Regions from separate parts of the Streptomyces sp. NBC_00203 genome, predicted to be linked through region 1. Evidence: riboswitches for the same ligand, from Rfam matches in the RefSeq annotation. Region 1 holds a riboswitch; the other holds the start of a gene.
The links. A riboswitch is a leader RNA that binds a small molecule or an ion and turns the genes downstream of it on or off. The one in region 1 is predicted to bind glycine.
Positions count from the first base shown of each region.

Region 2: it holds a riboswitch for glycine, as region 1 does, so the genes downstream of both, gcvP (aminomethyl-transferring glycine dehydrogenase) here and gcvT (glycine cleavage system aminomethyltransferase GcvT) in region 1, are expected to answer to the same signal.

Region 1 is NZ_CP108126.1:7,412,176-7,427,260, forward strand. Features, by position in the region: gene OG975_RS33190 (ADP-ribosyltransferase) at 1-299, shown strand, start outside; gene OG975_RS33195 (GNAT family N-acetyltransferase) at 306-941, opposite strand; gene OG975_RS33200 (MerR family transcriptional regulator) at 1,002-1,916, shown strand; gene OG975_RS33205 (EF-hand domain-containing protein) at 1,977-2,189, shown strand; gene OG975_RS33210 (AraC family transcriptional regulator) at 2,248-3,168, opposite strand; gene OG975_RS33215 (zinc-dependent alcohol dehydrogenase family protein) at 3,270-4,262, shown strand; gene OG975_RS33220 (NADPH-dependent F420 reductase) at 4,299-5,072, shown strand; gene OG975_RS33225 (MOSC domain-containing protein) at 5,077-5,616, opposite strand; gene OG975_RS33230 (glycoside hydrolase family 25 protein) at 5,726-6,283, opposite strand; gene OG975_RS33235 (L-serine ammonia-lyase) at 6,540-7,907, opposite strand; gene glyA (serine hydroxymethyltransferase) at 8,076-9,335, opposite strand; gene gcvH (glycine cleavage system protein GcvH) at 9,347-9,724, opposite strand; gene gcvT (glycine cleavage system aminomethyltransferase GcvT) at 9,801-10,919, opposite strand; glycine riboswitch at 11,067-11,176, opposite strand; gene OG975_RS33255 (AAA family ATPase) at 11,345-12,019, shown strand; gene OG975_RS33260 (enhanced serine sensitivity protein SseB) at 12,095-12,886, shown strand; gene OG975_RS33265 (enhanced serine sensitivity protein SseB C-terminal domain-containing protein) at 13,087-13,842, shown strand; gene OG975_RS33270 (ABC transporter permease) at 14,246-15,085, shown strand, end outside.
Region 2 is NZ_CP108126.1:1,692,176-1,707,260, reverse strand. Features, by position in the region: rRNA gene OG975_RS07995 (23S ribosomal RNA) at 1-1,837, shown strand, start outside; rRNA gene rrf (5S ribosomal RNA) at 1,924-2,040, shown strand; gene OG975_RS07985 (CDP-alcohol phosphatidyltransferase family protein) at 2,206-2,814, shown strand; gene OG975_RS07980 (sugar phosphate nucleotidyltransferase) at 2,926-5,421, shown strand; gene OG975_RS07975 (DUF881 domain-containing protein) at 5,520-6,428, shown strand; gene OG975_RS07970 (small basic family protein) at 6,425-6,757, shown strand; gene OG975_RS07965 (DUF881 domain-containing protein) at 6,763-7,641, shown strand; gene OG975_RS07960 (FHA domain-containing protein) at 7,703-8,662, shown strand; gene OG975_RS07955 (MerR family transcriptional regulator) at 8,706-9,461, shown strand; gene OG975_RS07950 (bifunctional nuclease family protein) at 9,548-10,021, shown strand; gene OG975_RS07945 (MerR family transcriptional regulator) at 10,240-10,875, shown strand; gene OG975_RS07940 (DNA polymerase IV) at 10,976-12,355, shown strand; gene OG975_RS07935 (PRC-barrel domain-containing protein) at 12,471-12,842, opposite strand; glycine riboswitch at 12,957-13,052, shown strand; gene gcvP (aminomethyl-transferring glycine dehydrogenase) at 13,231-15,085, shown strand, end outside.

The sequences.
Region 1 (15,085 bases):
ACATCGAGCAGTACGTCCTGGTCAACCAGGCCTCGCCGTACGTGTCGACGACGTACGACCACGACCTGTACAAGACCTGGTACAAGTCCGGCTTCAACTACTACATCGACGCGCCCGGCGGCGTGGACGTCAACCAGACCATCGGCAACACCCACAAGTGGGCCGACCAGGTCGAGGTCGCCTTCCCCGGCGGCATCGCGCGCCAGTACATCATCGGCGTCTGCCCGGTCGACAAGAAGACCAAGACCGAGATCATGAGCGACTGCGAGAGCAACCCGAACTACGAGCCCTGGCACTGATCCCGGTCACCGGGCGATGAGCAGCGCCTCCGCTCCGACGGGACGGTAACCGGCCGCCTGGAACGCCCGCAGACTGCGGGCGTTCCCGGGCGCCACCTGCGCCCAGACGGGCTCGTCGGCCAGCTGCCGTGCCGCCGACGCGAGTGCCCGCCCCAGCCCCCGGTGCCGTACGCCTTCCTCCACCTCGACCGCGGCCTCCAGACGCCCCGCGATCCCGCGCCCCAGGACGAGGACCCCGCCGTCCGCGGCCCACACCCGTACGTCGTCGCGCCGCTTGCGGGAACTGGCTACCCGGGGATGGTCGGGGTCGCCGATCTCGCTCAGGGCCAACGGGGGTTCGCCCGGGAGCGGCGCGGCGACGCTCATCAGGTCGATGGTGTCGTTCGACCGCCCGGTGCGTTCCATGAGCGCGGCGAGGAACCGTGGGTTCATGGTCGCCGCGAGCGCGTCGCAGTCCATGGCGGCCAGCGTCTCGCGCACCCACCCCTCGTCCTCGTCGGTGAAGACGACGGAGTGCGCCGTGAAGGACAGGACACCGGCGTCGCGGGGGGAGTGCTGGCGTACGACGGTGGTGCGGCCGTCGGGCGGAGGAAAGACTCCACGGGCCGCCGCGTCCACAATGTCCCGCAGGGTGTCAGCCATGACCGTCACCGTTTCCCGCCGCTTGAGTCTCCACCCACTGGAAGGCCCAGACTCGCAGACATGATCGAAGACGGCACCGGACTTTTCACCATCGGCGAGCTGTCCCGCAGCACCGGCCTGTCCGTCCGTACCATCCGGTACTGGTCGGACGAGGGGGCCCTGCCCCCGGTGACCCGCTCCTCGGGCGGCTACCGCCTGTACGACGCCGCGTCCGTCGCCCGCCTGGAGCTGATCCGCACCCTGCGCGAACTGGGCCTGGGCCTGGACGACGTACGCAAGGTGCTGGCGGGCGAGACGACGGTCGCGGAGGTCGCGGCGACGCATGTGGCGGCGCTGGACGCGCAGATCCGCTCCTTGCAGGTGACCCGTGCGGTGCTGTCGACCGTGGCGCGACGCGGCTCGACCGCGGAGGAGATGACCCTGATGAACAAACTGGCGCGGCTGTCGGCGGCGGAGCGGAAGCAGATCGCCGACGACTTCATGGAGGAGACCTTCGCGGGACTCGGCACCGCGGACCCCGACATCCGCACCCGGCTGCGGTTCGGCCTCGCCGAGCTGCCCGAGGACCCCGCACCCCAGCAGGTGGACGCCTGGGTGGAGCTGGCGGAGCTCTTGCAGGACCGGGGCTTTCGCGCGCGGATGCGCAAGATGATCGAGTTCAACGCGGCCGACCGGGGGCCCGAGGTGCCGGCCGGTACCTCCCTGTGGTTCATGAGCCGTCTCGTGCAGCTCGCCGGCGAGGCGCTGGAGCGGGGCGTCGCCCCCGAGTCGCCCGAGGCCGAGGAGGTGCTGGCCGGAATCCTCGGCAACGCCGACCGGGCCGCCGTGCTGGAACGCATCGAGTCCGCGGCACACAGCGAAATGGCCCGCTTCCGGGAGCTGAACGCCCTGGTCCGCGGCGTGGAACCGCTGTCGGCGCACCGTGCGGAGTTCGCCTGGGTGGTCGCCGCACTGCGGGCGCGGTCGGCCAGTTAATCTGACCCCCGTACACAAGGCAGCAACGCACGCAGTGATGCACGACGAAGGGGCGGACCGGTGGCGGACATCGAGGAAGCACGTAAGCAGTTCGAGCGGATCGACACGGACGGTGACGGTTCGATCACCGCGGCCGAGTTCAAGACCGCCCTCGCCCAGGGTGGCGACTGGAACGTCACCGAGTCGGTGGCGGAGGCGATCATCGCCAGCCGTGACCTGAACGGCGACAAGGTCCTCTCGTTCGACGAGTTCTGGGCCCACCTGAACAAGTAGCACCTACGAAGGGGCGCCCACCGGTGATCCGGCGGGCGCCCCTTCGCATCTGCGGACACTAAGCCGCCTGCTTGCGGTACTGCCCCGGCGCCACCCCGTACTCCCGCTTGAACGCCTTGGCGAAGGCGAACTCCGAGGTGTAGCCGGTGCGTTGGGCGATCAGGCGGAGGGGGACGGAGTCCTCGCGCAGGAGCCGGCCCGCGGTGACCATGCGCCACCAGGTCAGATACGTCAGTGGGGGCTCGCCCACCAGGGTGGCGAAGCGGCGGGCGAAAGCCGCGCGGGAGAGGCCGCCGTGGACGCCGAGCTCCTCGACCGTCCACGGGTGCGCCGGATCGCCGTGGATGGCGCGCAGCGCGGCCCCGACGGCCGGGTCGGCGAGCGCCGCGGCCCAGCCCGTCGGGTGCCCGGAGCCATGGCGCTCGGTCTGCCACCAGGCGCGCAGGATGTAGAGCAGCAGGGTGTCGAGCAGGGACGTGACGATCGTGTCCGAGCCGGGCTGCCGCTCCTCCAGCTCCATGCCGAGCAGTTCGACCGCCGCCCGCAGCGAGCGGTGGGCGCCGATGCGCGAAGGCAGGTGCACGACCTCCGGCAGCTCCGAGAGCAGCGGGTGGGCGCGGCCCCGGTCCAGGTGGTACGCGCCGCACAGCATCACCGTGACCGGGCCCGACTCCCGTACCGGGGGCGGCAGTTCGGGCCACGAGCCGTCCGGCAGCTGTCGTATCTCCTCCAGGGGTACGTCGAGACCGCTGGCCAGCGCGTAGCCGCGGCCCCGGGACAGGAACGCCACATCACCGGGCCCCAGCGCCACCGGCTCGCCCTCCGCCGGGATCAGCAACGCCGAACCCTGCAACACCACATGGAACCCGGTGCTGTCCGAGTCCGGGAAGCTCATGCCCCAAGGCGCGTACTTGTCATGGCGCTTGGAGTGCGGCAGCCCGGTGCGCATCGCCGCGATGGCGTCGCTGAGTACGTCCATGCCCGTACGGTAGCCGCCGCTCGCCACCGCGAGACGTACGGACAGGAAATCGAGATCGGCAGACATGGATCGTCTCGCACGGCCCTCGTAGCGTCGACGGCATGTCAACCACCGCACGTACAGTGCTCTTTCACGAACTCGGCGGCCCCGACGTCCTGACGGTCGAGGAGGTCGAACTGCCCGCGCCGGGACCGGGCGAGGTGCTCGTCAAGGTCGCGGCGCTGGCGCTCAACCGCGCCGAGGCGCTCTTCCGCAAGGGCGCGTACTTCTACCAGCCGACGCTGCCGGGCTCCCGCAACGGCTACGAGGCGGCGGGCGAGGTCGAGGCGGTCGGCGCGGGCGTGACGGACTTCGCGCCGGGCGACCTCGTGATGTCGGCGGCCAACTTCAAGCTCAGCGAACACGGCGTGTACGGCGACCGGATCCTGCTGCCCGAGAGCGCCCTCGTCCCGCGGCCCGCCGGGGTCGACGCGGTCACCGCGGCCGCCGTCTGGCTCACGTACACGACGGCGTACGGCGCCCTGACCGTGACCGCGGGCATGGCTCCCGGGGACCAGGTGCTGATCACCGGGGCGTCCAGCGGTGTCGGCACCGCCGCGATCCAGGTCGCCCGCCGCAGTGGCGCCGTCCCGATCGTCACCACCCGCAGCGATGCCAAGCGGCAGCAGCTGCTCGACCTGGGGGCGGAGCACGTCATCGTCAGCGAGCACGAGGACGTGATCAAGGAGACCAGGCGGCTGACCGGCGGGCAGGGCGCCGACATCGTCTTCGACGCGATCGGCGGCCCCGGCTTCCGTGCCCTGGGCGAGGCCGCCGTCCCGAACGGAACCCTGGTCAGCTACGGCTGGCTGGACCCGCGCCCGATCGAACTGCCGATGAACTGGCCCCTCACCGTCCACGGTTACAGCGACTTCGAGGTCACCGGGCCCGCGGACGCCCGTCGCCGCGCCGCGCACTACGTCAACGCGGGCCTCGCCGACGGCACCCTGCGCCCCGTCGTCGCCGAGGTCTTCGACGGCCTCGACCGCATCGGGGACGCCCACCGCCTGATGGAGTCCAACACGCACACCGGCAAGATCGTGGTGAAACCTTGAGGCCTTGAGGCCTTGAGGCCTTGAGGCCCTGAAACCCTGAGGCCCCCACGGCGGTGCCCCGATTGCCGTACGCCTCGGAATAGCGAGCGCGGGCCCGGGGTTGGTGATCTCCATCAGGAGCATCAACCCTGGAAGGGCCTGTCCATCATGAAGATCGGCATCATCGGCGCGGGCAACATCGGCGGCAACCTCACCCGGCGGCTCACCGCCCTCGGGCACGACGTCTCCGTCGCCAACTCCCGCGGTCCCCACACGCTCACCGCGCTCGCCGAGGAGACCGGGGCGACAGCCGTCAAGGTCGAGGACGCGGCGCGCGGCGCCGAGGTCGTGGTCGTCACGATCCCCCTGAAGGCGGTCCCGGACCTGCCGGACGGGTTCCTGGACGGAGCCGCCGAGGGCGTCGCCGTCATCGACACCGGCAACTACTACCCCCAGCAGCGCGACGGCAGGATCGCCGGGATCGAGGACGGGGGCCTCACCGAGAGCCGCTGGACGGCCCAGCAGATCGGTCACACGGTCATCAAGGCCTTCAACGGCACGTACGCCCAGGACATCCTGGACCGCCACCGTCCGGCCGGTGCCCCCGACCGCATGGCCGTCCCGGTCGCCGGGGACGACGAGGCCGCCAAGCGCGTCGTCCGCGCCCTCATCGACGACCTCGGCTTCGACACCGTCGACGCCGGCGGCCTCGACGACTCCTGGCGCCAGCAGCCCGACAGCCCCGTGTACGGCCTCCAGGAAGGCCTCGACGCGGTGACGAAGGCCCTGGCCGAGGCCTCCCCGGAGCGCCCGGCGGGCTTCCGCGGCTGAGGATCTAGACGATCTCCAGGGGCTGGTGCGGCCCAGCGGGCAACTCGACCTTGACCGAGTCGCCGGGCCGCACCAGCCCGCCTTCGCGCACGACACTCATGACCCCGGACTTGTAGACGACGCCGCTCTCGCCCCTTCCCACCACCTGCTTGAGCAGCCCCTTCTGGAAGTCGTCGATCTGCGCGCACGGATTCCGCAACCCGGTGACCTCGACGACGGCCTGGTCCCCGATGTGCAGCAGCGCCCCGACCGGCAGCCCCAGCAGATCGACCCCACGGGTGGTGACGTTCTCCCCGAGCTCCCCGGGAGCGACGGCGAACCCGGACTCCCGGAGCTCGTCGAAGAGTTCCTCATGTATGAGATGCACCTGCCGCAGGTTCACCTGCGACGGATCCTTCTCCATCCGGAACCGGTGTTTGACCGTCGTCCCGGCGTGCACATCCCCCTCCACCCCGAGCCCGGCGAGCAGCGTGATGCTCTCCCGGTTCGGCTTGGTGAACGAGTACGTCCCGTTGCTGCTGACCGCCGTGACTGTCCCACCCATGTGCTGCTCCCCGCTCCGCTGATGGCGTCATCGCGCCAGTGACCAGCGAAATCGTAAGGCCCGCCCCGGAAAAGTCCCAGGGATCCTGACCTTCGCGACCGGGGAGCGGTCAGCCGTTGTCGGCCCACTCGACCAGCTTCGCCTTGCTCGTGAAGTCGGCGACGTCCTTGTCCAGCGGGTCGTCGGTGTACTGGTGGAAGCGCCACTTGGCCTTGATGCGCGGCTTGCCCGCCGTGACGTAGTCGGCGATCCACAGGCCGTCCCCGGCATACGAGGTGGTGTCGACGTTCAGCCAGTAGTTCCGGTTCGTGTAGAGGACGACCCGGTGGTCCGGCCGGAGTTCCTTCACCGTCCGGATGAAGTGGTCCTTCTCCGCGTTGCTCGCGTGGGTGCCGTCGCCGGTCGTCTCCCAGTCGACGGCGAGCAGGTCGCCCGCCTGTTCCGGGGTCTTGCCGAGGAAGTACTCGGCCTGCGCGGTGATGTTGCCGGGCCAGAGGAAGTGGTAGAAGCCGACGACGCATTCGGCGTCGCGGGCGGTCTTCACCTGGGCCGTGAGCTTGGGGTTCACATACGAACGCCCCTCCGTCGCCTTGATGAAGACGAAGGAGAGGCCGTCCGTGTCGTACGCCGACGACTGGTACGCGCTGACGTCGATGCCTCGCAACATGGGGGGCTCCCTGGTGTCGTGGGGGCAGGGGTACGCGGAGGTGCGATAGCTTCCGCTTTCCCTCGGCCGGACCGTCCCACCCTCGGGCGGGCGTTCGACACCGGACGCGCCCGCGACGAGGAGCGACAGCCGGGCCGGGCTGCGCGGCGGAGATGTTCCCGGCCGCGTACACGTCCCGCAGGTGATCCCCGTACTCCTCGTCCGTCCAGTACGTGTCGAGCGGGTTGGACTGCTCGACCGTGCCCCGCCTACGGCGTCAGCACTCGATGATGTTGACCGCCAGTCCGCCCCGGGCCGTCTCCTTGTACTTGACGCTCATGTCGGCGCCCGTCTCCTTCATGGTCTTGATGACCTTGTCGAGGGAGACCTTGTGGGAGCCGTCGCCGCGCATGGCCATCTTGGCCGCCGTGACGGCCTTGACCGCGGCCATGCCGTTGCGTTCGATGCAGGGGATCTGGACGAGGCCGCCGACCGGGTCGCAGGTCAGGCCGAGGTTGTGTTCCATGCCGATCTCGGCGGCGTTCTCGACCTGTTCGGGGCTGCCGCCGAGGACCTCGGCGAGGGCGCCGGCGGCCATCGAGCAGGCGGAGCCGACCTCGCCCTGGCAGCCGACCTCGGCGCCGGAGATGGAGGCGTTCTCCTTGAAGAGCATGCCGATCGCGCCCGCGGCGAGCAGGAAGCGGACCACGCCGTCCTCGTCGGCGCCCGGCACGAAGTTGATGTAGTAGTGCAGGACCGCCGGGATGATTCCGGCCGCGCCGTTCGTGGGGGCCGTCACCACACGGCCGCCCGCCGCGTTCTCCTCGTTCACCGCCATCGCGTAGAGCGTGATCCACTCCATCGCGTGGGCCAGCGGGTCGCCCTCGGCGCGCAGCTGGCGGGCGGAGACCGCGGCGCGGCGGCGGACCTTGAGGCCGCCGGGCAGGATGCCCTCGCGGGACATGCCGCGCGAGACGCACGCCTGCATCACGTGCCAGATCGCGAGGAGGCCCTCGCGGATCTCCTCCTCGGTGCGCCAGGCGCGCTCGTTCTCCAGCATCAGGGCGGAGATCGAGAGACCGGTCTCCTTCGTCAGCCGCAGCAGCTCGTCGCCCGAGCGGAAGGGGTACTTCAGGATCGTGTCGTCCAGCTTGATGCGGTCCTCGCCGACCGCGTCCTCGTCGACGACGAAGCCGCCGCCGACCGAGTAGTACGTCTTCTCCAGGAGCAGGGCGCCCTCGGCGTCGTACGCGAAGATCGTCATGCCGTTCGCGTGGTACGGGAGCGCCTTGCGGCGGTGCAGGACCAGGTCGTCGTCGAAGGAGAAGTCGATCTCGTGCTCGCCGAGCACCCTCAGGCGTCCTGACGACTTGATCTCCTCGACCCGGCCGTCGGCCCCTTCCACGTCCACCGTCCGCGGCGAGGCGCCCTCCAGGCCGAGCAGCACCGCCTTCGGGGTGCCGTGGCCGTGGCCGGTTGCGCCCAGGGAGCCGTACAGCTCGGCGCGTACCGAGGCCACCGGGGCCAGCAGCTCCTCGTTGCGCAGCCGCCGGGCGAACATACGTGCCGCACGCATCGGGCCCACCGTGTGGGAGCTGGACGGGCCTATACCGATCGAGAACAGGTCGAAGACCGAGATGGCCACGGGGACTCCTTGGGGGTTTCGGCGGACGCCGTTGTCTGCCGGGTGGTGCGGAGGGCGATGCATGTGGCGGGGCACCGCGCTCACCTCACCAGTGTGCGCGGTGCCCGGACGTTCGTGCGAAGTAATGATGCTCGCACGAAACGGTCGTACCTCAAAAAGCGTACGGAACTACTTCAGGCCGGGGTACAGCGGGTGCTTGTCGGCCAGAGCGGACACCCGGGCCTTGAGGGACTCCGCGTCGTAGGACGGCTTCAGCGTCTCGGCGATGACGTCCGCGACCTCGGTGAAGTCCTCGGCCGTGAAGCCGCGGGTGGCGAGGGCGGGCGTGCCGATGCGCAGGCCGGAGGTGACCATCGGCGGGCGCGGGTCGTTCGGGACGGCGTTGCGGTTGACCGTGATGCCGACCTCGTGGAGGCGGTCCTCGGCCTGCTGCCCGTCCAGCTCGGAGTTGCGCAGGTCGACCAGGACCAGGTGCACGTCGGTGCCACCGGACAGGACGTCCACGCCCACGGTCTTCACGTCGTCCTGGACCAGGCGCTCGGCCAGGATCCGCGCGCCGTCCAGCGTGCGCTGCTGGCGCTCCTTGAAGTCGTCCGAGGCGGCGACCTTGAAGGAGACGGCCTTGGCGGCGATCACGTGCTCCAGCGGACCACCCTGGAAGCCGGGGAAGACCGAGGAGTTCAGCTTCTTGGCGAACTCCTTCTTCGCCAGGATGATGCCGCCGCGCGGGCCGCCCAGCGTCTTGTGGGTGGTGGAGGTGACCACGTCCGCGTACTCCACCGGGTTCGGGTGGAGACCGGCCGCGACCAGGCCCGCGAAGTGCGCCATGTCGACCCACAGGAACGCGCCGACCTCGTCGGCGATCCTGCGGAACTCCGCGAAGTCGAGCTGCCGCGGGTACGCCGACCAGCCGGCGATGATCACCTTGGGCCGGTGCTCCTTGGCGAGCCGCTCGACCTCGGCCATGTCGACCAGGCCGGCCCCGTCCACGTGGTACGCGACCACGTTGAACTGCTTGCCGGAGAAGTTCAGCCGCATCCCGTGGGTCAGGTGGCCGCCGTGGGCCAGGTCCAGACCGAGGATGGTGTCGCCGGGCTGCGCCATCGCGAACAGCGCGGCCTGGTTGGCGGAGGCGCCCGAGTGCGGCTGCACGTTGGCGTACTCGGCGCCGAACAGGTCCTTGACCCGGTCGATCGCGATCTGCTCGGCGACGTCGACGTGCTCGCAGCCGCCGTAGTAGCGGCGGCCGGGGTAGCCCTCGGCGTACTTGTTGGTGAGGACCGAGCCCTGGGCCTCCATGACCGCGACCGGAGCGAAGTTCTCCGAGGCGATCATCTCCAGGGTGGACTGCTGGCGGTGCAGTTCGGCGTCGACGGCGGCGGCGACGTCCGGGTCCAGTTCATGAAGGGGCGTGTTCAGAAGCGACATGCGGTAACTCCTCAGCCGGCGGTGAAGGCGGTGTACTCGTCGGCGGACATCAGGTCTTCCGGCTCGTCCGCGATGCGTACCTTGAACAGCCAGCCGCCCTCGAAGGGCGCGGAGTTCACCAGCGACGGGTCGTCGACCACGTCCTGGTTGGCGTCGACGACCTCGCCGTTGACCGGGGAGTACAGGTCGCTGACCGACTTGGTCGACTCCAGCTCACCGCAGGACTCGCCCGCGGTCACCGTGGAGCCGACCTCCGGAAGCTGGGCATAGACGACATCGCCGAGCGCGTTGGCCGCGAACTCGGTGATGCCGACCGTCGAGACGCCGTCCTCGGCGACCGACAGCCACTCGTGCTCCTTGCTGAAGCGCAGCTGCTGGGGGTTGCTCATGGCCTGAATTCTCCTGTACGCGGGGGAGTGCTGATGAAGGGGGGAGGGTTGGTGAGCTGGGCGGACGCGCCCAGTGTCACTTCTGACGCTTGTAGAACGGCAGAGCCACGACCTCGTACGGCTCGTGGCTGCCTCGGATGTCCACACCGACGCCGGCCGTGCCGGGCGCGCTGTGCGCGGCGTCGACGTACGCCATCGCGATCGGCTTGCCCAGCGTCGGGGAGGGCGCGCCGGAGGTGACCTCGCCGATCACCGTGCCGCCGGCGACGACCTGGTACCCGGCGCGCGGGACGCGGCGGCCCTCGGCGATCAGGCCGACGAGCACCCGGGGAGGGTTCTCGGCAGCGCGCTCGGAGGCGGCCTCCAGGGCCGTACGCCCCACGAAGTCGCCGTCCTTCTCGAACTTCACGACCCGCCCGAGCCCCGCGTCGAAGGGGGTGAGCGAGGTGCTCAGCTCGTGCCCGTACAGCGGCATGCCCGCCTCGAGGCGCAGCGTGTCGCGGCAGGACAGACCGCAGGGGGCGAGCCCGACGGGGGCGCCCGCGTCGGTCAGCGCCTGCCACAGCTTCTCGGCGTCGGCGGGCGCGACGAACAGCTCGAAGCCGTCCTCGCCGGTGTAGCCGGTGCGCGCGATGAGGGCCGGGACGCCCGCGACGGTGCCGGGCAGGCCCGCGTAGTACTTCAGGCCGTCGAGGTCGGCGTCGGTGAGCGACTTCAGGATGCCGGGGGACTCGGGGCCCTGCACGGCGATCAGCGCGTACGCGTCACGGTCGTCGCGGACGAGGGCGTCGAAGCCCTCGGCTCGCTCGGTCAGCGCGTCCAGCACCACCTGGGCGTTGGAGGCGTTGGCGACGACCATGTACTCGTGCTCCTGGAGCCGGTACACGATCAGGTCGTCGAGGATGCCGCCGTCAGCCCGGCAGATCATGGTGTAGCGGGCGCGGCCCACCCCGACGGAGGCGATGTTGCCGACCAGCGCGTAGTTCAGGAGCGCGGCCGCCTCTGGGCCGGTGACGGTGATCTCGCCCATGTGCGAGAGGTCGAACAGACCGGCCTTCGTACGGACGGCGAGGTGCTCGTCGCGCTCGGAGCCGTAGCGCAGGGGCATGTCCCAGCCTGCGAAGTCGGTCATCGTCGCGCCGAGCGAACGATGCAAGGCATCGAGCGCGGTATGACGGGGTGCGTTGCTGCTCATCGGTGGGGCTCCCAAGGCATGACGGCGAGGTCGTTCCTCCCCATCTGTCATCGGAACCTGAGAGGTTCATCACGACCCCGCGAAACGGTGGTCCTGACTTGCACCTTGGGTGGAGCCACTGGTCAGCGGCCCGCTTTTCAGATGTGCCTCGCCCGCGCGGTAACGGTGCCTGAGAGATTCAAGGGAGGGACTTGCTCCTTCGGCGTCCCAGCAGGACGTACGCAGTACGTCACTGGGAACTCTCCCGCGCGGATTCAAGCGGCCGGTATGCAGTTGGCGGGCACATCATTGCACGCGCCGTCGGATCACGGCAGTCCGCATCTGTAACCGGCCTGTGGCAGTCCGATCACCGAAACAAGAAGCGCCGCGCATTACCTTCTCTTTACACTCGACGGGGATGGGACTCCAGACCCAAGGGGAGGACGATCACGGTGAACAGGACCACGGCGTACGCGACGACCTCGGGCATCGCGCTGCCCAAGCAGCCCGGTGCCCCGGCCCAGGAGGCCTGCGGGCCGCTTCCGACGGCCGTCGTCCGCGACCTCAGGGATCGCGCGGGACACAGCCCGCACGGACTGCGCTTCGGGGCGTCCGACCTCGTCGTGGTCACCGGGCTGCCCGGCAGCGGCAAGTCGACCCTGATGCGCCGGGCCGTCACGGGCGCACGGATCGACTCCCAGGACACCCGCGACCGCTGGGACGGCCGGATGGCGGCCTGGCTGCCGTACGCGGTCTACCGCCCCCTGGTCCGCCTCGCGCACTACGCGGGACTGCGCCGCGCCCTGCGCTCCGGCACCGGAGTCGTCGTACACGACTGCGGTACGCAGGCCTGGGTGCGCCGCTGGCTCGCCCGCGAGGCCCGGCGCCGGGGCGGCGCACTGCATCTGCTGCTGCTCGACGTCACCCCGGGCACGGCGCTGGACGGTCAGCGCGAGCGCGGCCGCGGCGTCTCGCGGTACGCGTTCGCACGCCACCGCGGCGCGGCCGTCCGGTTGCTGCGCTCCGTGGAGAAGGGTGACCTGCCCGACGGCTGCGGCTCGGCGGTCCTCATCGACCGGGAGGCGGCGGACGTGCTGCGCCGGATCGACTTCGGCGGCTGAGCGGGCGTACGAAGCCCACTAACCTTGCCAGCCGGAGCACAGGTTCACAGGTTCACAGCAGGCGGTAGACAACAGATGGACTTCCCCGAATTCCCCGACTTCCCGGCGCCGGAGCACCCGCACCCCCATCCGCACGGCGGATGGCCCGGCAACGAACTGGAGGAGGTGCTGTCGGCCTCCCTCGGCGTGCCCTCGGCAGGGGCCCGCATCGTCGAGGTCCTCGGCCGCAGCTTCGTCTGGGTGCCCCTGCCCAGCGGCGGCGGTCCCCAGAGCGGCCCGCTCGACCTGCCCACGCTGGAGATCGAGGGCCAGGCGTTCGTCCCTGTCTTCAGCTCCGAGGAGCAGTTCCGCCAGGTGACCGGCGGGCACATGTCGTACACGATCGCGCCCGCCGTGGAGTTCGCCCGCGGGCTGCCCCCGCAGGTCGGCATCGCGGTCAATCCGGACGGCGTCGTCGGCGTACCGCTGCCGCCGCTCGCCGTCGCCGAGCTGTGCCGGGGCGGGCGGACCCCGCTGGACGGGCCCGCGAGCGGCGGCCGGGTGCGGCTGTTCGAGCCCGACTGGCAGGAGGACCCGGTGGACTTCCTGTCCGCGGCCTCCGCCGAGTTCGCCGAGACCGGCGTCGTCCTGACCGCCCGCCGCTGCCTGGCCGCCATCGAGACCGCCGACCCGGTCATGTTCATCGGCGTCGAGTTGTCCCAGTGGGAGGGCGACCTCAGGACACTTCCCATGGAGGCGCTCGGCCGCGCGCTCGGCCGCGTCGCCGTGAAGTGGCCGGTGAACCTCGTCCTCCTGGACGTGGCCCAGGACCCGGTGGGCGAGTGGCTGAGGACGAACGTACGGCCCTTCTACCAACACGGCCACTAAGCGCCCCGACCAGGGGCGCGAGGAACGGCGCGAGCAACCACGACAGCCCGCAGCCGCCCAAGACACAACAAGCCCCGAGCTCTTAGGCATCTCCTGTCGGCGGAGCAACCTAAGCTGGTTTCATATCCGGGGCCAGGACTTTCGTGAAGGGGCGGTAAAAAGTGAGCGCTGGCACGGCGGCGGCCGGACAGGTCGAGCACATGCTGCGCCAAGTGACGCCCGGGCGTTACGACGCCTACGAGGCGCTCCTTCGCGCGCTCGCGACCCCGTCGTCCGGCCAGGTCTGGATGCTGCTCTGGCACGGCCAGGCCGGCTCCCCGGACGCGCAGTACGGGAACATGGAGGTCGACGGCTTCGGGTACGCGCCCTGTGTCACCTCCGCCCAGGAGCTCTCGGCCAGCGGCTGGAACCGTTCGTACGAGGTCGTCGACGGCCTCGACGTCGCCCGCACCCTCTACCCCGACCACTTCGGCCTCTGGCTCAACCCGCACGCCGCTGGCGGCGGCGTCGGCATCCCCTGGCTGGATCTGCGCCGCATCGCCACGGGCCTGGAGCGCCAGCCCGCGGGCCCGCTCCGGCTCTCCGAACCCGGCATCGAGATCCCGCAGTTCTACGCGCTGATCACGCAGAACGCGCACCGCACCCCCGCCGTGCGCTCGCTGCGCCGCGCCTGGGTGCAGCCCGCGCTCGGGGCGCCGTACCTGGCCATCGGCCTGGACGTGTACGACACTTCGCCGCCTGCCGTCGACTCGGTGCGCGCGATGATGCAGCAGTCCATCGGCGCGGTCCCGGACGGCCTGCCCGTCTCGACCGTCGCGATGTCCGACGAGTACGACCCGGTGGCGATCTGGCTGCGCGCCAACGCCCGGCCGTTCTACGACCGCGAAGCGCACGCGGCCCCGGCACAGGCACCGATGGCGGGCGGCTACGGTTACCCGCAGCCCCGCTCGTACTGATCCGGCGCGGCCCGGTCGACCGTCTGACCTGCGGGCGAGAAGACGTAAGGGCTTGTTGTCCCGTTTGAGGGCGACAAGGACGGAAAGGGTGCCTCATGGCCCCTTCCGACCCAACTGCCCCCCGTCCGTCTCGCGTTACCCACTGTTCGGATAACGGAATCCCCCTACAAGCATCACGGTTGCGCATACTTTCTCCATCAGGCCTGGCACGTGATCGTGGCGGCACTGAAGACTCGCCCATCAGACATGGGGTCATCGATCCTGTGAGCGAGTGCAAGTCGAACGATCAAGCCGGGTCACCAGGCCGCACCATCTGCGGCCACCTCCCGGCATGCAAGTGAACCAAGCCGCAGACAGCGGCAGGCGTAGGCCGGTCACCACCGGCGAGAGGGGTCGGGTCACTGTGACCGCACCGATCGAGACCACCGGGGCGGCATCGGAAGTACAGCCAGAGGCCGTGCTTGCCGGAGTCGACAAGGGGCAGATCGAGGGCCGTTCCCTGGGACAGATCGCCTGGACGCGCTTCAAGCGCGACAAGGTGGCGGTCGCCGGCGGTGTCATCGTCGTGCTGCTCGTCCTGCTGGCCGTGCTCGCCCGGCCCGTCCAGGCGATGTTCGGCCTTGACCCGAACGCCTTCCACCAGGATCTGATCGACCCCAACACCTCGCTGCCCAAGGGCAGCTTCGGCGGCATGAGCTGGGACCACCCGCTCGGTGTGGACCCGAAGTTCGGGCGTGACATCGCCACCCGCGTCCTCGAGGGCTCCTGGGTGTCCCTGGTGGTCGCCTTCGGGGCCACGATCCTGTCCAACGTGATCGGCGCGATCCTGGGCATCGTCGCGGGCTACTACGGCGGACGGGTCGACTCGATCATCAGCCGGCTGATGGACACCTTCCTCGCCTTCCCCCTCCTGCTCTTCGCGATCGCCATCTCCGCCACCCTGCAGGGCGGCGCGTTCGGCCTCGAAGGGCTTCCGCTCCACCTGAGCGTGCTGATCTTCGTCATCGGCTTCTTCAACTGGCCCTACCTGGGCCGGATCGTCCGAGGCCAGACCCTCGCCCTGCGCGAGCGGGAATTCGTGGACGCCTCCCGGGGCATGGGCGCCAAGGGCCCGTACATCATCTTCCGGGAACTGCTGCCCAACCTGGTCGGCCCGATCATCGTCTACTCGACGCTGCTCATCCCGACCAACATCCTCTTCGAGGCATCCCTCAGCTTCCTCGGGGTCGGTATCCAGCCCCCG
Region 2 (15,085 bases), 5.7 Mb from region 1:
AACGCCCGCTGTGATGGGTAGGGGAGCGTCGTGTGCCGGGTGAAGCCGCGCCGGAAGGCAGTGGTGGACGGTTCACGAGTGAGAATGCAGGCATGAGTAGCGATACACACGTGAGAAACGTGTGCGCCGATTGACTAAGGGTTCCTGGGTCAAGCTGATCTGCCCAGGGTAAGTCGGGACCTAAGGCGAGGCCGACAGGCGTAGTCGATGGATAACCGGTTGATATTCCGGTACCCGCTGTGAAGCGTCAAACATTGAACCAGGCGATGCTAAGTCCGTGAAGCCGCCCCGGAGCCTTCGGGCAAAGGGGAGTGGTGGAGCCGACGGACCAGACCTGCAGTAGGTGAGTGATGGGGTGACGCAGGAAGGTAGTCCATCCCGGGCGGTGGTTGTCCCGGGGTAAGGGTGTAGGCCGTGCGATAGGCAAATCCGTCGCACATTAAGGCTGAGACCTGATGCCGAGCCGATTGTGGTGAAGTGGATGATCCTATGCTGTCGAGAAAAGCCTCTAGCGAGTTTCATGGCGGCCCGTACCCTAAACCGACTCAGGTGGTCAGGTAGAGAATACCGAGGCGTTCGGGTGAACTATGGTTAAGGAACTCGGCAAAATGCCCCCGTAACTTCGGGAGAAGGGGGGCCATCACCGGTGATTGAATTTACTTCATGAGCTGGGGGTGGCCGCAGAGACCAGCGAGAAGCGACTGTTTACTAAAAACACAGGTCCGTGCGAAGCCGTAAGGCGATGTATACGGACTGACGCCTGCCCGGTGCTGGAACGTTAAGGGGACCGGTTAGTCACTCTTCGGGGTGGCGAAGCTGAGAACTTAAGCGCCAGTAAACGGCGGTGGTAACTATAACCATCCTAAGGTAGCGAAATTCCTTGTCGGGTAAGTTCCGACCTGCACGAATGGCGTAACGACTTCTCGACTGTCTCAACCATAGGCCCGGTGAAATTGCACTACGAGTAAAGATGCTCGTTTCGCGCAGCAGGACGGAAAGACCCCGGGACCTTTACTACAGTTTGATATTGGTGTTCGGTTCGGCTTGTGTAGGATAGCTGGGAGACTTTGAAGCAGGCACGCCAGTGTTTGTGGAGTCGTCGTTGAAATACCAGTCTGGTCGTGCTGGATGTCTAACCTGGGTCCGTGATCCGGATCAGGGACAGTGTCTGATGGGTAGTTTAACTGGGGCGGTTGCCTCCTAAAGAGTAACGGAGGCGCCCAAAGGTTCCCTCAGCCTGGTTGGTAATCAGGTGTTGAGTGTAAGTGCACAAGGGAGCTTGACTGTGAGACCGACGGGTCGAGCAGGGACGAAAGTCGGGACTAGTGATCCGGCGGTGGCTTGTGGAAGCGCCGTCGCTCAACGGATAAAAGGTACCCCGGGGATAACAGGCTGATCTTCCCCAAGAGTCCATATCGACGGGATGGTTTGGCACCTCGATGTCGGCTCGTCGCATCCTGGGGCTGGAGTCGGTCCCAAGGGTTGGGCTGTTCGCCCATTAAAGCGGTACGCGAGCTGGGTTTAGAACGTCGTGAGACAGTTCGGTCCCTATCCGCTGTGCGCGTAGGAATATTGAGAAGGGCTGTCCCTAGTACGAGAGGACCGGGACGGACGAACCTCTGGTGTGCCAGTTGTCCTGCCAAGGGCATGGCTGGTTGGCTACGTTCGGGAGGGATAACCGCTGAAAGCATCTAAGCGGGAAGCCTGCTTCGAGATGAGTATTCCCACCTCCTTGAGAGGGTAAGGCTCCCAGTAGACGACTGGGTTGATAGGCCAGATCTGGAAGCCCGGTAACGGGTGGAGGTGACTGGTACTAATAGGCCGAGGGCTTGTCCTCAGTTGCTCGCGTCCACTGTGTTGGTTCTGAAACCACGAACAACCGTCGTAGCTATGCCACGGCTCCGGTTGACAGTTTCATAGTGTTTCGGTGGTCATAGCGTGAGGGAAACGCCCGGTTACATTCCGAACCCGGAAGCTAAGCCTCACAGCGCCGATGGTACTGCAGGGGGGACCCTGTGGGAGAGTAGGACGCCGCCGAACTCCTTTTAGAGCTCCGGCTCTTGGGCATATCACCCAAGAGCCGGAGCTTTTTTGTTTTCCAGAGAGAGTCCTCCCGACGGTGTCTCCCCCCTCCGCATCGCAGCGTGAAGGCTGCGGGTAGGGTCAGGGGGCATCGTTGGCTCATTTCCCACAGGAGGCCCCCGGGTGGAGGTCCAGGAGACCCGCGTCCAGACGGACCGGGTCCTCACCATCCCGAACATCCTCAGCATGGCGCGCCTTGTTGGCGTGCCCATCTTCCTGTGGCTGATCCTCAGGCCGGAGTTCGGCGGTCCCAAGAGCGACGGTTGGGCGCTGCTCGTACTGATGCTGAGTGGTATCAGCGACTATCTGGACGGGAAGCTCGCGCGGCGCTGGAACCAGATCAGCAGCCTCGGCCGGCTTCTCGATCCCGCAGCCGACCGGCTCTACATTCTGTCCACTCTCGTGGGCCTCACCTGGCGCGAGATTCTTCCGCTGTGGTTGACGGCTGCACTTCTGGCGCGTGAGCTGGTTCTGCTGGTGGTCGTGGCTGTCCTCCGGCGTAACGGCTATCCGCCCCTCCAGGTGAACTTCCTGGGGAAGGCGGCCACCTTCAACCTGATGTATGCCTTCCCGTTGCTGCTGCTCAGTGACGCAAGCGGATGGATCGCGACACCCGCTGCTATTTTCGGATGGGCGTTCGCCGGATGGGGTACAACGCTCTACTGGTGGGCAGGAATCCTCTACGTGGTTCAGGTCCGCCGTCTTCTCAGGGCGGACGCCATGGCCGATTGAGCTCGCCGATTGCGCGGCTGTAGTGGCTCGATGGCCCGCGGACGAAAAGTGCGGGACAATCTGGACGGGTGAAGTCGGCTAGACCGTCTCTTCAAGGAGGACGCTTCCGACATGAAGGCCGTCGTGATGGCCGGAGGCGAAGGCACACGCCTTCGTCCCATGACCTCAAGCATGCCCAAGCCGCTCCTGCCGGTGGTCAACCGCCCGATCATGGAGCACGTGCTCAGGCTGCTCAAAAGGCATGGGCTCAACGAGACCGTCGTTACTGTCCAGTTCTTGGCATCGCTGGTCAAGAACTACTTCGGTGATGGCGAGGAGCTCGGGATGGAGCTCACCTATGCCAATGAGGAGAAGCCACTCGGTACTGCTGGGAGTGTCAAGAACGCCGAGGAGGCGTTGAAGGACGACACCTTCCTTGTGATCTCCGGTGATGCCCTGACCGACTTCGATCTCACCGACCTCATCAATTTCCACAAGGAAAAAGGCGCGCTGGTTACCGTCTGCCTGACGCGCGTACCGAACCCTCTCGAATTCGGTATCACCATCGTGGACGAAGAGGGCAAGGTCGAGCGCTTCCTGGAGAAGCCGACCTGGGGCCAGGTCTTCTCGGACACGGTGAACACGGGTATCTACGTCATGGAACCCGAAGTCTTCGACTACGTCGAAGCCGATGTCTCCGTCGACTGGTCCGGCGATGTCTTCCCTCAGCTGATGAAGGAGGGCAAGCCGATCTACGGCTATGTCGCCGAGGGCTACTGGGAGGACGTCGGCACCCATGAGAGCTATGTGAAGGCGCAGGCCGACGTCCTGGAGGGCAAGGTCGACGTCGAGATCGACGGCTTCGAGATTTCCCCGGGCGTATGGGTCGCCGAGGGCGCCGAAGTGCACCCCGACGCCGTACTGCGTGGGCCTCTCTATATCGGGGACTACGCCAAGGTCGAGGCGGGCGCCGAAATCCGCGAGCACACCGTCGTCGGCTCCAATGTCGTCGTCAAGAGTGGCGCATTCCTGCACAGGGCCGTCGTACACGACAACGTGTACATCGGCCAGCACAGCAATCTGCGTGGCTGCGTCGTCGGGAAGAACACCGACATCATGCGAGCGGCCCGTATCGAGGACGGCGCCGTCATCGGCGACGAATGCCTCGTCGGCGAAGAATCGATCATCCAGGGCAACGTACGCGTCTACCCGTTCAAGACCATCGAGGCCGGCGCCTTCGTCAACACCTCGGTGATCTGGGAGTCGCGGGGCCAGGCGCATCTCTTCGGCGCCCGTGGCGTGTCCGGCATCCTGAACGTGGAGATCACCCCGGAACTCGCCGTGCGCCTCGCGGGGGCGTACGCGACGACGCTCAAGAAGGGCTCCACCGTCACCACGGCCCGCGACCACTCCCGAGGCGCTCGTGCGCTGAAGCGGGCGGTCATCTCGGCGCTGCAGGCCAGTGCCATCGAGGTACGCGACCTGGAGAACGTACCGCTGCCGGTGGCCCGGCAGCAGACAGCCAGGGGCAGTGCGGGCGGGATCATGATCAGGACGACGCCCGGTGTGCCGGACTCCGTCGACATCATGTTCTTCGACGAGCAGGGCGCCGATCTGTCGCAGGGAGGGCAGCGGAAGCTCGACCGGGTGTTCGCGCGGCAGGAGTACCGGCGCGCGTTCCCCGGAGAGATCGGGGATCTGCACTTCCCGGCCAGCGTCTTCGACTCGTACACGGGTTCGCTGCTGAGGAATGTCGACACCACCGGGATCGCCGAATCCGGGCTGAAGGTGGTCGTGGATGCCTCGAACGGCAGCGCCGGGCTCGTGCTGCCCAGCCTGTTGGGCAAGCTCGGGGTCGACTCGCTGACCATCAATCCCGGTCTCGACGAGTCCAGGCCGACGGAGACGGCGGACACGCGGCGGGCCGGTCTGGTGCGGCTCGGTGAGATCGTCGCGTCCGCGCGGGCAGCGTTCGGCGTGCGCTTCGACCCGGTGGGTGAGCGGCTCTCGCTCGTCGACGAGAAGGGGCGGATCGTCGAGGACGACCGGGCCCTGCTCGTGATGCTCGACCTGGTGGCCGCGGAGCGGCGCAGTGGGCGGGTGGCGCTGCCGGTGACCACCACGCGGATCGCCGAGCAGGTGGCGGCGTACCACGGGACGCAGGTGGAATGGACGACCACGTCTCCGGACGATCTGACGCGGGTAGGGCGCGACGAGTCGACGATCTTCGGTGGTGATGGCCGTGGTGGGTTCATCATTCCCGAGTTCAGCGGCGTGTTCGACGGTGCGGCCGCCTTCGTACGACTTATCGGGCTGGTGGCACGGACGCAGCTCACCCTCAGCCAGATCGACGCGCGGATTCCGCGGGCGCACGTCCTCAAGCGCGATCTCGCGACTCCCTGGGCCGTCAAGGGACTTGTGATGCGCCGGGTCGTGGAAGAGGCCGGAGACCGGTTCGTGGACACGACCGATGGCGTACGGGTCGTGGAGACCGACGGGCGCTGGGTGATGGTGCTGCCGGACCCCGCCGAAGCGGTCACGCATCTGTGGGCCGAAGGCCCGGACGACGCGTCCGCGGAGGCCTTGCTCGATGAGTGGGCGGCCGTCGTGGACAGCGCCGGTCGCTGAAACACCACGCACGCGTGCGTGCCGGACAAGTGCCCCCAAAGGGGCCTGTCCGGCACGCCGGTGGGGCCATTCGGAGGTAGTGCCCGCGACGTGCGACGATGTGCGGCATGCCGCAGCAGCCCCCCGTTCGGAGCAGTCCTCCGCGCCCCTCGCGCCCGGACGCCTCCATGTCGCTGCTCACCAACGTCATGGACCACAGCCTCGACGACGGATACGCCGAGGCGGCCGCCCGTAAGAAGGCCGAGGGCGCCGGTGGCATGCCGAAGACGGTGCGGGCGAAGCTCGGTCTCGCGGCCGGTCTCGTACTCGCGGCCCTCGTGGTGACCGTGGGAGCGGCGAACGCGCGGATAGCGGCGCCTGTAGTCGCGAAGGAGCGCCAGGAGCTCATCGACCGCATCGAGCACGAGACCACGGCCGCCGACAAGCTCGAAAGCAATGTGGACACCCTGCGTGCCGATGTGAGCGCGCGGCAGCGTGCGGCGCTCAAGAAGGACGGGGGCGGCGAGCAGGCCGACCTGGTGAGCATTCTGTCGGGTGCCACCGCTGTGCACGGCCCCGGCGTGAAGCTCGTTGTGAACGACTCCAAGGAAGCCAGCACGGGCGGTGACGGCAGCAATCCGCGGGAGACCTCCGGGTTCTCCGACACCGGACGAGTTCGCGACCGTGACATGCAGCGCGTCGTCAACGGGCTCTGGGAGTCGGGCGCCGAGGCCATCGCGATCAACGGACAGCGGCTGACAGCCCTGTCGGCGATCCGGGCCGCGGGTGACGCGATACTGGTCGACAACAAGCCGCTGGTGCCGCCGTACACGGTGCTCGCGGTGGGGGACGGCCAGCGGCTCAGCACCAGGTTCCAGAACAGTGCCGACGGGCTCTATCTGCATGCCTTGCAAGAGAACTACGGCATCCGGACCAGCATTTCCGCCGAGGACGACGTCCGGTTGTCCGCCGCACCGAGTGTGATCGTACGTACAGCACAGCCGAGCACAGAGAAGGGCACATCGTGATCGCCGTACTGGGCCTCGTCGTGGGAGTCGTGGCTGGATTGTTGGTCCGGCCCGAGGTTCCAGCGGTCGTCGAGCCTTATCTCCCGATCGCCGTCGTGGCGGCGCTCGACGCCGTGTTCGGAGGGCTGCGCGCGATGCTCGACGGCATCTTCGACGACAAGGTCTTCGTGGTGTCGTTCCTGTCGAACGTGGTCGTGGCCGCGCTGATCGTCTTCCTGGGCGACAAGTTGGGCGTGGGCGCCCAACTCTCGACGGGTGTCGTGGTCGTGCTCGGCATCCGCATCTTCTCCAACGCCGCGGCGATCCGCCGTCACGTGTTCCGGGCGTGAGGCCGATGAGCAACGAGGACGAGACACCTCAGCCCTCCGAGAGCCCTCAGCCCTCCGGGACCCCGGAGAACCGGCTGCGCAAGGAACTGCCCGATGAGGTGCCCGCCGCGGCTCGCGAGAGTTCCGCGGGGGAGAAGGACGGTGCGGACACCGGACCGTCACTGACCGGCCGTCAGCGACTGGTCAAGGGCGTGTGGCCGCCGCGTGTCACGCGCGCGCAACTCATCGTCGCCGTGCTGCTGTTCGGCCTCGGTTTCGGTCTGGCCGTGCAGGTCGCGTCCAACAGCGACAGCGGCAGCGCCCTCCGCGGCGCGCGTCAAGAAGATCTCGTACGCATCCTCGATGAACTCGACAACCGTACGCAGCGTCTTGAAGACGAGAAGCAGGGTCTCGAAGATCAGCGCACCGAGCTGGAGAACAGCTCGAACCAGGCCGAGGAGGCTCGCAAGCAGACGGTCGAGAAGGAGAAGCAACTCGGCATTCTGGCGGGCACCGTGGCGGCGCAGGGACCCGGCATCAACCTGACGATCAACGACACGAAGGGGACGGTCAAGGCGGACATGCTGCTCGACGCGATCCAGGAACTGCGCGCGGCCGGCGCGGAGGCGATCCAGGTGAACGGCGTACGCGTGGTCGCCAGCACCTATCTGACGGACTCCGGCAGCGGAGTGAAGGTCGACGGGAACAAGATCACCCAGCCCTATCGTTTCAAGGTCATCGGCAAGCCGCAGGACCTGGAACCGGCGCTCAACATCCCCGGAGGCGTGGTGCAGACACTGGAGAAGGAGCAGGCCACCGTCACGGTGGACCGCTCGACGAAGATCGTTGTGGACGCCTTGCGACCGGCGAAGCGGCCTGACTACGCTCGGTCGTCCTCGCAGTGAGCCGGCGCCGCATGGGGGGCGCCCGGCCAGGGCATGAGGTTGCGGGGGGTCGGCGCACCGAATGGGTGGTGCGTGGTGGAAACTGTCTGGTGGTTACGGACGTTGTGAGGATGTCCGGGTCGACCGGTGTGTTCAATCAGGGTTCGTCCTGCCCCACGGGCGGGTCTGTTTCGGTCAAGGGGAATCGCCCGTGAAGTTGTTTGCGAAGTTGTTCGGCAAGAGCGCGCGAGAGGGCAGCGGCGACAATGCGACTGCCCGGCACCGTGCACCACGCCATGGAGACGCGGAGGGCCAGGGCGGCGACCGCCCGCTGTTCCGGGACCAGGTCGGTGACATTTCCGGTGGTCAGGGCGCGCCGTCTGTTGACCCTGCCCAGTCCGGCCGCATAGGTTTCGGGGAACCGTCAACCTCAAGTACGGGTGGAGGGTTCGCCTCCGATCCGTACGCGTCCCATGCCCCTGGGGGGCAGCCGCGGCAGGAGGATCCGTCCATGTCGGCCCTGGTGTGTACGAGGTGCGGTAACCGCAACGCGGAGAACAGCCGCTTCTGTTCCAACTGCGGTGCGCCGCTGCGGGGCGGGGCGGAGCGTCCGTCCGAGACGACGTCCACGATCTCCATTTCGGGCCTTGAGGCCTATGACGCCGAGGTGACGGGCCAGACGCTGTCGCCGATGCTCTCCCCGGAGGCGCAGGCGGCCGTCGACGCGCTGCCGCTCGGCTCGGCGCTGCTGGTGGTGCGCCGTGGCCCGAACTCGGGCAGCCGCTTCCTGCTGGACGGCGAGCTGACCACGGCCGGGCGTCATCCGCAGAGCGACATCTTCCTGGACGACGTGACCGTGTCGCGCCGCCATGTGGAGTTCCGTCGTGTCGCGGACGGCTCGTTCACGGTCGCCGACGTCGGCAGCCTGAACGGCACGTACGTCAACCGTGAGCGGATCGACCAGGTCGCTCTGTCGAACGGCGACGAGGTGCAGATCGGCAAGTACCGGCTGGTCTTCTACGCGAGCCAGCGGGGCATCTGACCCTCCCCCAGACTCCGTCCGGGGGGACTCCCAGGGAATGTCCATGCTTCAAACATCGAGCGGCGGTGCCGGCAGCGGTGCCGCCGCCGCGGACAGTGGGCTGATGAGCATCGGCGTGGTGCTGAACGCGCTGCGTGACGAGTTCCCCGAAGTCACCATCTCCAAGATCAGGTTCCTGGAGTCGGAGGGGCTCATCGAGCCGCAGCGAACCCCTTCGGGGTATCGCAAGTTCAGCGCGCACGACGTCGAGCGCCTCGGCCACGTTCTGAGGATGCAGCGGGACCACTATCTGCCGCTGAAGGTGATCCGCGAGCATCTGGAGGCCCTGGAGCGCGGTGAGCCGGTGCGGCTGCCGTCCGTGGGGCGTCAGCGCGACCCCGGCGAGGGAGAACCGCTCGGGGACCTCTTCGGGGAGCTGGAGGCGCCCACAGCGGCCCGGGTGGGCCGTGCCGAGCTGCTGGCGGCCGCCGAGATCGGTGAGCAGGAGCTCGAGGAGTGGGAGTCGTACGGGCTGATCGCGGCCCTGCCCGACGGTGTGTACGACGCCGAGGCCGTGACCGTCGCCGCGCTCGTGGTCGAGCTGGGGCGGTTCGGGATCGAGCCGCGCCATCTGCGTGCGATGAAGGCCGCGGCCGAGCGTGACGCGGGCCTTGTGGACCAGGTGGTGGCCCCGCTGCGGCGTCACCGCAACCCGCAGACCAGGGCGCACGCGGAGGCCCGTACGAAGGAGCTGGCGGGGCTCACGGTGAAGCTGCACGCGGCACTGGTGCAGACCGCGCTGGGCGTGCGACTGCCCTGACCCGGGGCGCCCGCCCAGGCTGTGGATCGTCCACCCGTTCTGTGCCCGACTACCCAAACGTCCCGGGCACGGCCTAGGGTTGCTGTGTGAACGAGCTCGATGTCGTAGGTGTCCGGGTCGAAATGCCCTCCAACCAACCGATCGTGCTTCTGCGTGAAGTGGGAGGCGACCGCTACCTCCCCATCTGGATCGGACCGGGGGAGGCGACGGCGATCGCCTTCGCCCAGCAGGGCATGGCCCCCGCACGACCGCTGACCCACGACCTGTTCAAGGACGTGCTGGAGGCCGTCGGCCAGGAGCTCACCGAAGTGCGCATCACGGACCTGCGTGAGGGTGTCTTCTACGCGGAACTGGTGTTCGCCAGCGGGATCGAGGTGAGTGCGCGGCCCTCCGACGCCATAGCGCTGGCCCTGCGCACCGGCACGCCGATCTACGGCAGCGACGGCGTGCTCGACGACGCCGGCATCGCGATCCCGGACGAGCAGGAGGACGAGGTGGAGAAGTTCCGCGAGTTCCTCGACCAGATCTCGCCCGAGGACTTCGGTACCAACAGCCAGTGACGCCCTGGAGCGTCGGGCAGCTGCGGGCGGCAATTGCCTGCGGCGCGTGTGGTGCGCCGCGGTCCGCCCCGAGAGCATTCGGCTAGCCTTTCCCCGCGGTGGGGCACGGGAAACCACTCCTAGGGTGATTATCACTCGGCGTGCCGAGTGTGGCGATCGTTGACGCACCCCTGGTGACTGCCTACCGTCGAGAAGGCAGGTCAAGGACGGAGGTCGGCGTGAGAAGCAGCGGCGACGGTACGGCTGGGGGTGCCCCCGGACGCGGTCTGGGGGAGAGCGGCCCGTACCCGCTTCACGGCAGCGCGGCCGATCACGTTCCGCGGCGGCCGACGGCAGTGCCGGGCGAGGGAGGGGCGGTTTCCGAGGAGATCGGTTACCGCGGTCCCACGGCGTGCGCGGCCGCGGGCATCACCTACCGGCAGCTGGACTACTGGGCGAGGACCGGTCTGGTCGAGCCGAGCGTGCGGCCCGCCTATGGCTCGGGGACGCAGCGTCTCTACAGCTTCCGGGACGTCGTCGTCCTGAAGATCGTCAAGCGGTTCCTCGACACCGGGGTCTCGCTGCAGAACATCCGCACCACCGTCCAGCACCTCAGGGAGCGCGGCTTCCGGGATCTGGAGCGGATGACGCTGATGAGCGACGGCGCGACGGTCTACGAATGCACGTCCCCCGACGACGTCCACGCCCTGCTCCAGGGCGGCCAGGGGGTCTTCGGGATCGCCGTCGGCGTGGTGTGGAGGGACGTGGAGAGCGCCCTCTCACAGCTGCACGGGGAGCGCGTGGACACGGGAGAGACGCTCGTCGGACACAACCCCACGGACGAGCTGGCTCGGCGGCGCAACCGGGCCGTCTGAGGGCCTGGCGGGGCCGCACGGGAGTCTGTCGTACGGGCGAGGCCCAAGGGGAGCGGGCCGTACCGGGGCATTGTCAGTGGCGTAGGGCAGCATCGGACATGTGAGAACCGCGCCCACGATCCTGCATCTCGACATGGATGCCTTCTTCGCCTCGGCGGAGCAGGCGTCCAAGCCGAGCCTGCGCGGGAAAGCCGTCGTGGTGGGCGGGCTCGGACCACGCGGAGTCGTCGCCACCGCCTCGTACGAGGCACGCGTCTTCGGAGTGCACTCGGCGATGCCCATGGCCCAGGCCCGCCGGCTCGCGCCGAACGCCGCGTATCTCGTGCCGCGCTTCGGGCTGTACCGAGAGGTCAGCGAGCAGGTGATGGGGCTGCTGCGGGCCCTGTCACCCCTGGTGGAGCCGTTGAGCCTGGACGAGGCCTTCGTGGACCTGGAGGCGGGTGAGACGGCCTGGGACGAGGGCTCGGCACGGCTGGCCGGGGAGAAGCTGCGCGCGGACATCCGGGCCGTCACGGGGCTCACCGGGTCGGTGGGGCTCGCCGCCTCCAAGATGCTCGCGAAGATCGCCTCGGAGCAGGCCAAGCCCGACGGGCTGGTGCTGATAGAGCCGGGGACCGAGCGCGCGCTGCTGGGACCGATGTCGGTGCGGACGCTGCCGGGCGTGGGGCCCGCGACCGGGGACCATCTGCGGCGGGCCGGGATCACCACCGTGGAGGAGCTCGCCGAGGCGGGCGAGGACGAGCTCGTACGGCTGCTGGGGAAAGCGCACGGGCATGCGCTTCACGCCATGGCGCTGGCGCACGACGAGCGGCCCGTGGTGGCCGAGCGGGAGACCAAGTCGGTGTCGGTCGAGGACACGTACGACGTGGACATCCATGACCGGGTGCGGGTCGGCCTGGAGGTGCAGCGGCTCGCGGACCGGTGTGTGCGGCGGTTGCGGGGGGCCGGGCTGTCCGGGCGGACCATCGTCTTGAAGGTTCGGCGCTACGACTTCTCGACGCTGACCCGGTCCGAGACGCTGCGGGGGCCCACGGACGATCCGGCGGTGGTGCGGGAGGCTGCCGCGCGGCTGCTGGAGGGGGTGGACACGACCGGGGGTGTGCGGTTGTTGGGGGTGGGTGTGTCGGGGCTCGCCGATTACACGCAGGAGGATCTGTTCGCGCAGGCACGGGCGCAGGCCGAGGCCGCCGCGGGGGAATCGGCGGATCAAGCGGAGACGGAGGAGGCGTCGGAGGAGGCCGGCGCCGAGCATGTGCCGCCCGCCGAGCGGCGGTGGCCCGCGGGGCATGACGTGCGGCATGCCGAGTTCGGGCATGGGTGGGTGCAGGGGAGTGGGCTGGGGAGGGTGACGGTGCGGTTCGAGACGCCCTACTCCGAGCCGGGGCGTGTGCGGACCTTCCGTACGGATGACTCGGCGTTGGAGTTGGCGGATCCGTTGCCGTTGGTGGTGGGGGTCGTGTGCGATCGCCGTGGGGGGTGAGGTCGGTCTGGTCGAGCGGGTTGTCTGTGGCTGGTCGCGCCCACGCGGCGGAGCCGCATGACGTCAGAGCCCCGCGCCCCTCACGGGGCGCTTGAGCGGGGGTCGAGCAGTTTCATCACCCCTCGTCCGTTCCCGCCAAGTGGCCGAAATCCCGGTCCGGGGGCGGAGGCGGGGCTGCCACGTCCAGGCCGTAGTGGTGGTAGAGCTGGAGTTCCTGTTCGGGGGAGAGGTGGCGGCCGACGCCGAAGTCGGGGGCGTCCTTGATCAGGGCTCGGTCGAAGGGGATGCGCAGGGCGCCCTCGACGAGTTCACTGGGCTCCAGGGGCACGAAGGCGTCCCTGCTGAACAGGCCTGTGCGTATGGCCGCCCACTCCGGGGCCCCGGTCGCGTCGTCGAGGTAGACCTCGTCGATCGTGCCGATCTTGGTGCCATTGCGGTCGAACGCCTTGCGGCCGATCAGGTTGCGCGGATCGATGTCGGTCTGCACGGTCCCTCCACTTGGTCGCAACTCATCCGTTAGCACTACAAAAGAGCACATTCGGGAAGGCGGCCACTCGAAGGCTTGGGTCTTGTCCTCGCTGGTAGGCTGGCAGGCGGCTGCTGACCCCGTGCGGGAGAGTCCTCCAGACTTCATCGGAGGCGCCGAAGGAGCAAATCCTCCCCGGAATCTCTCAGGCTCACGTACCGCACGGACGAGGTCACTCTGGAAAGCAGGGCGGGTGTCGATGGCGCCTGCCCTCACCGACGGTGAAAACCGGGTCGTCAGCGGACGAGCCGGTGAAGCTCTCAGGTTGAGATGACAGAGGGGGAGGCCGTCGGGGTACCCGTGTCCGGGGTGCCCCTCGAAGGTCGCGTCAGACCAGGAGGCCTCCGCAATGACCGCCAGTCGCATTCCGCTCTCCGAGCTCGAACAGGGAATCCCCTTCGAGCAGCGCCACATCGGGCCCGACTCCGAGGCGCGGGCCAAGATGCTCGCACAGGTCGGATACGGCTCGCTCGACGAGCTGACGGCCACCGCGGTGCCGGACGTCATCAAGAACGCCGAGGCGCTGAAGCTGCCGGGCGCGCGCACCGAGGCCGAGGTACTGGCCGAGCTGCGCTCCCTCGCGGACCGCAACCAGGTGCTCGACCCGATGATCGGCCTCGGTTACTACGGCACCTTCACGCCGCCGGTGATCCTGCGCAACGTCATGGAGAACCCGGCCTGGTACACCGCGTACACGCCGTACCAGCCGGAGATCTCGCAGGGCCGTCTCGAGGCGCTGCTCAACTTCCAGACCGTGGTCGCCGAGCTGACCGGGCTGCCGACCTCCGGCGCCTCGCTGCTCGACGAGGGAACCGCCGCCGCCGAGGCGATGGCGCTGTCCCGGCGCATGGGCAAGAACAAGAAGGGTCTCTTCCTGGTCGACGCGGACGCGCTGCCGCAGACCATCGCCGTCATCGAGACCCGCGCCGAGCCGACCGGCGTCGAGGTCGTCGTCGCCGACCTAAGCGAGGGCATCCCGGCCGGGATCGCCGAGCGCGAGATCAACGGCGTACTCATCCAGTACCCCGGCGCCTCCGGTGCCGTACGCGACCTCAAGGCGATCGTCGAGCAGGCGCACGAGCTGGGCGCGGTCGTCACCGTCGCCGCCGATCTGCTCGCCCTGACGCTGCTCACCTCGCCGGGCGAGCTCGACGCCGACATCGCCGTCGGTACGACGCAGCGCTTCGGTGTGCCGATGGGCTTCGGCGGGCCGCACGCCGGATACATGGCGGTGCGCGAGAAGTTCGCGCGCAGCCTGCCGGGCCGGCTCGTGGGTGTGTCCGTCGACGCGGACGGGCACAAGGCGTACCGGCTCGCCCTGCAGACGCGTGAGCAGCACATCCGCCGCGAGAAGGCGACCAGCAATATCTGTACGGCTCAGGTGCTGCTCGCCGTGATGGCCGGTATGTACGCCGTCTACCACGGTCCCGAGGGCCTGAAGACCATCGCGCGGCGTACGCACCGCTACGCCACGATCCTCGCCGCGGGCCTGCGGGCGGGCGGGGTCGAGGTCGTGCACGGCGCGTACTTCGACACGCTGACCGTGCGGGTGCCGGGCAAGGCCGCCGACGCCGTGGCCGCCGCGCGCGAGGGCGGGGTCAACCTGCACCTCGTCGATGCCGACCATGTGTCGATGTCCTGCGACGAGACCACCACGCGCAGGCAACTGAGCGCCGTGTGGGCCGCGTTCGGTGTCGAGGGCGATGTCGAGGCGCTGGACGCGACGGCACAGGACACACTGCCGGCCGCCCTGCTGCGCGGCGACGACTACCTCACGCACCCGGTCTTCCACCAGCACCGCTCCGAGACCGCGATGCTGCGCTACCTGCGCAAGCTCTCCGACCGTGACTACGCGCTCGACCGCGGCATGATCCCGCTGGGCTCCTGCACGATGAAGCTCAACGCGACCACGGAGATGGAGCCGGTCACCTGGCCCGAGTTCGGCCAGCTGCACCCCTTCGTGCCCGCCGAGCAGGCCCAGGGCTACCTCACGCTCATCCGTGAGCTGGAGGAGCGGCTCGCCGAGGTCACCGGGTACGACAACGTGTCGCTGCAGCCCAACGCTGGTTCGCAGGGCGAACTGGCCGGTCTGCTCGCCGTGCGCGGCTACCACCGGGCCAACGGCGACGAGCAGCGCACCGTCTGCCTGATCCCGTCCTCCGCGCACGGCACGAACGCCGCGAGCGCCGTGATGGCCGGCATGA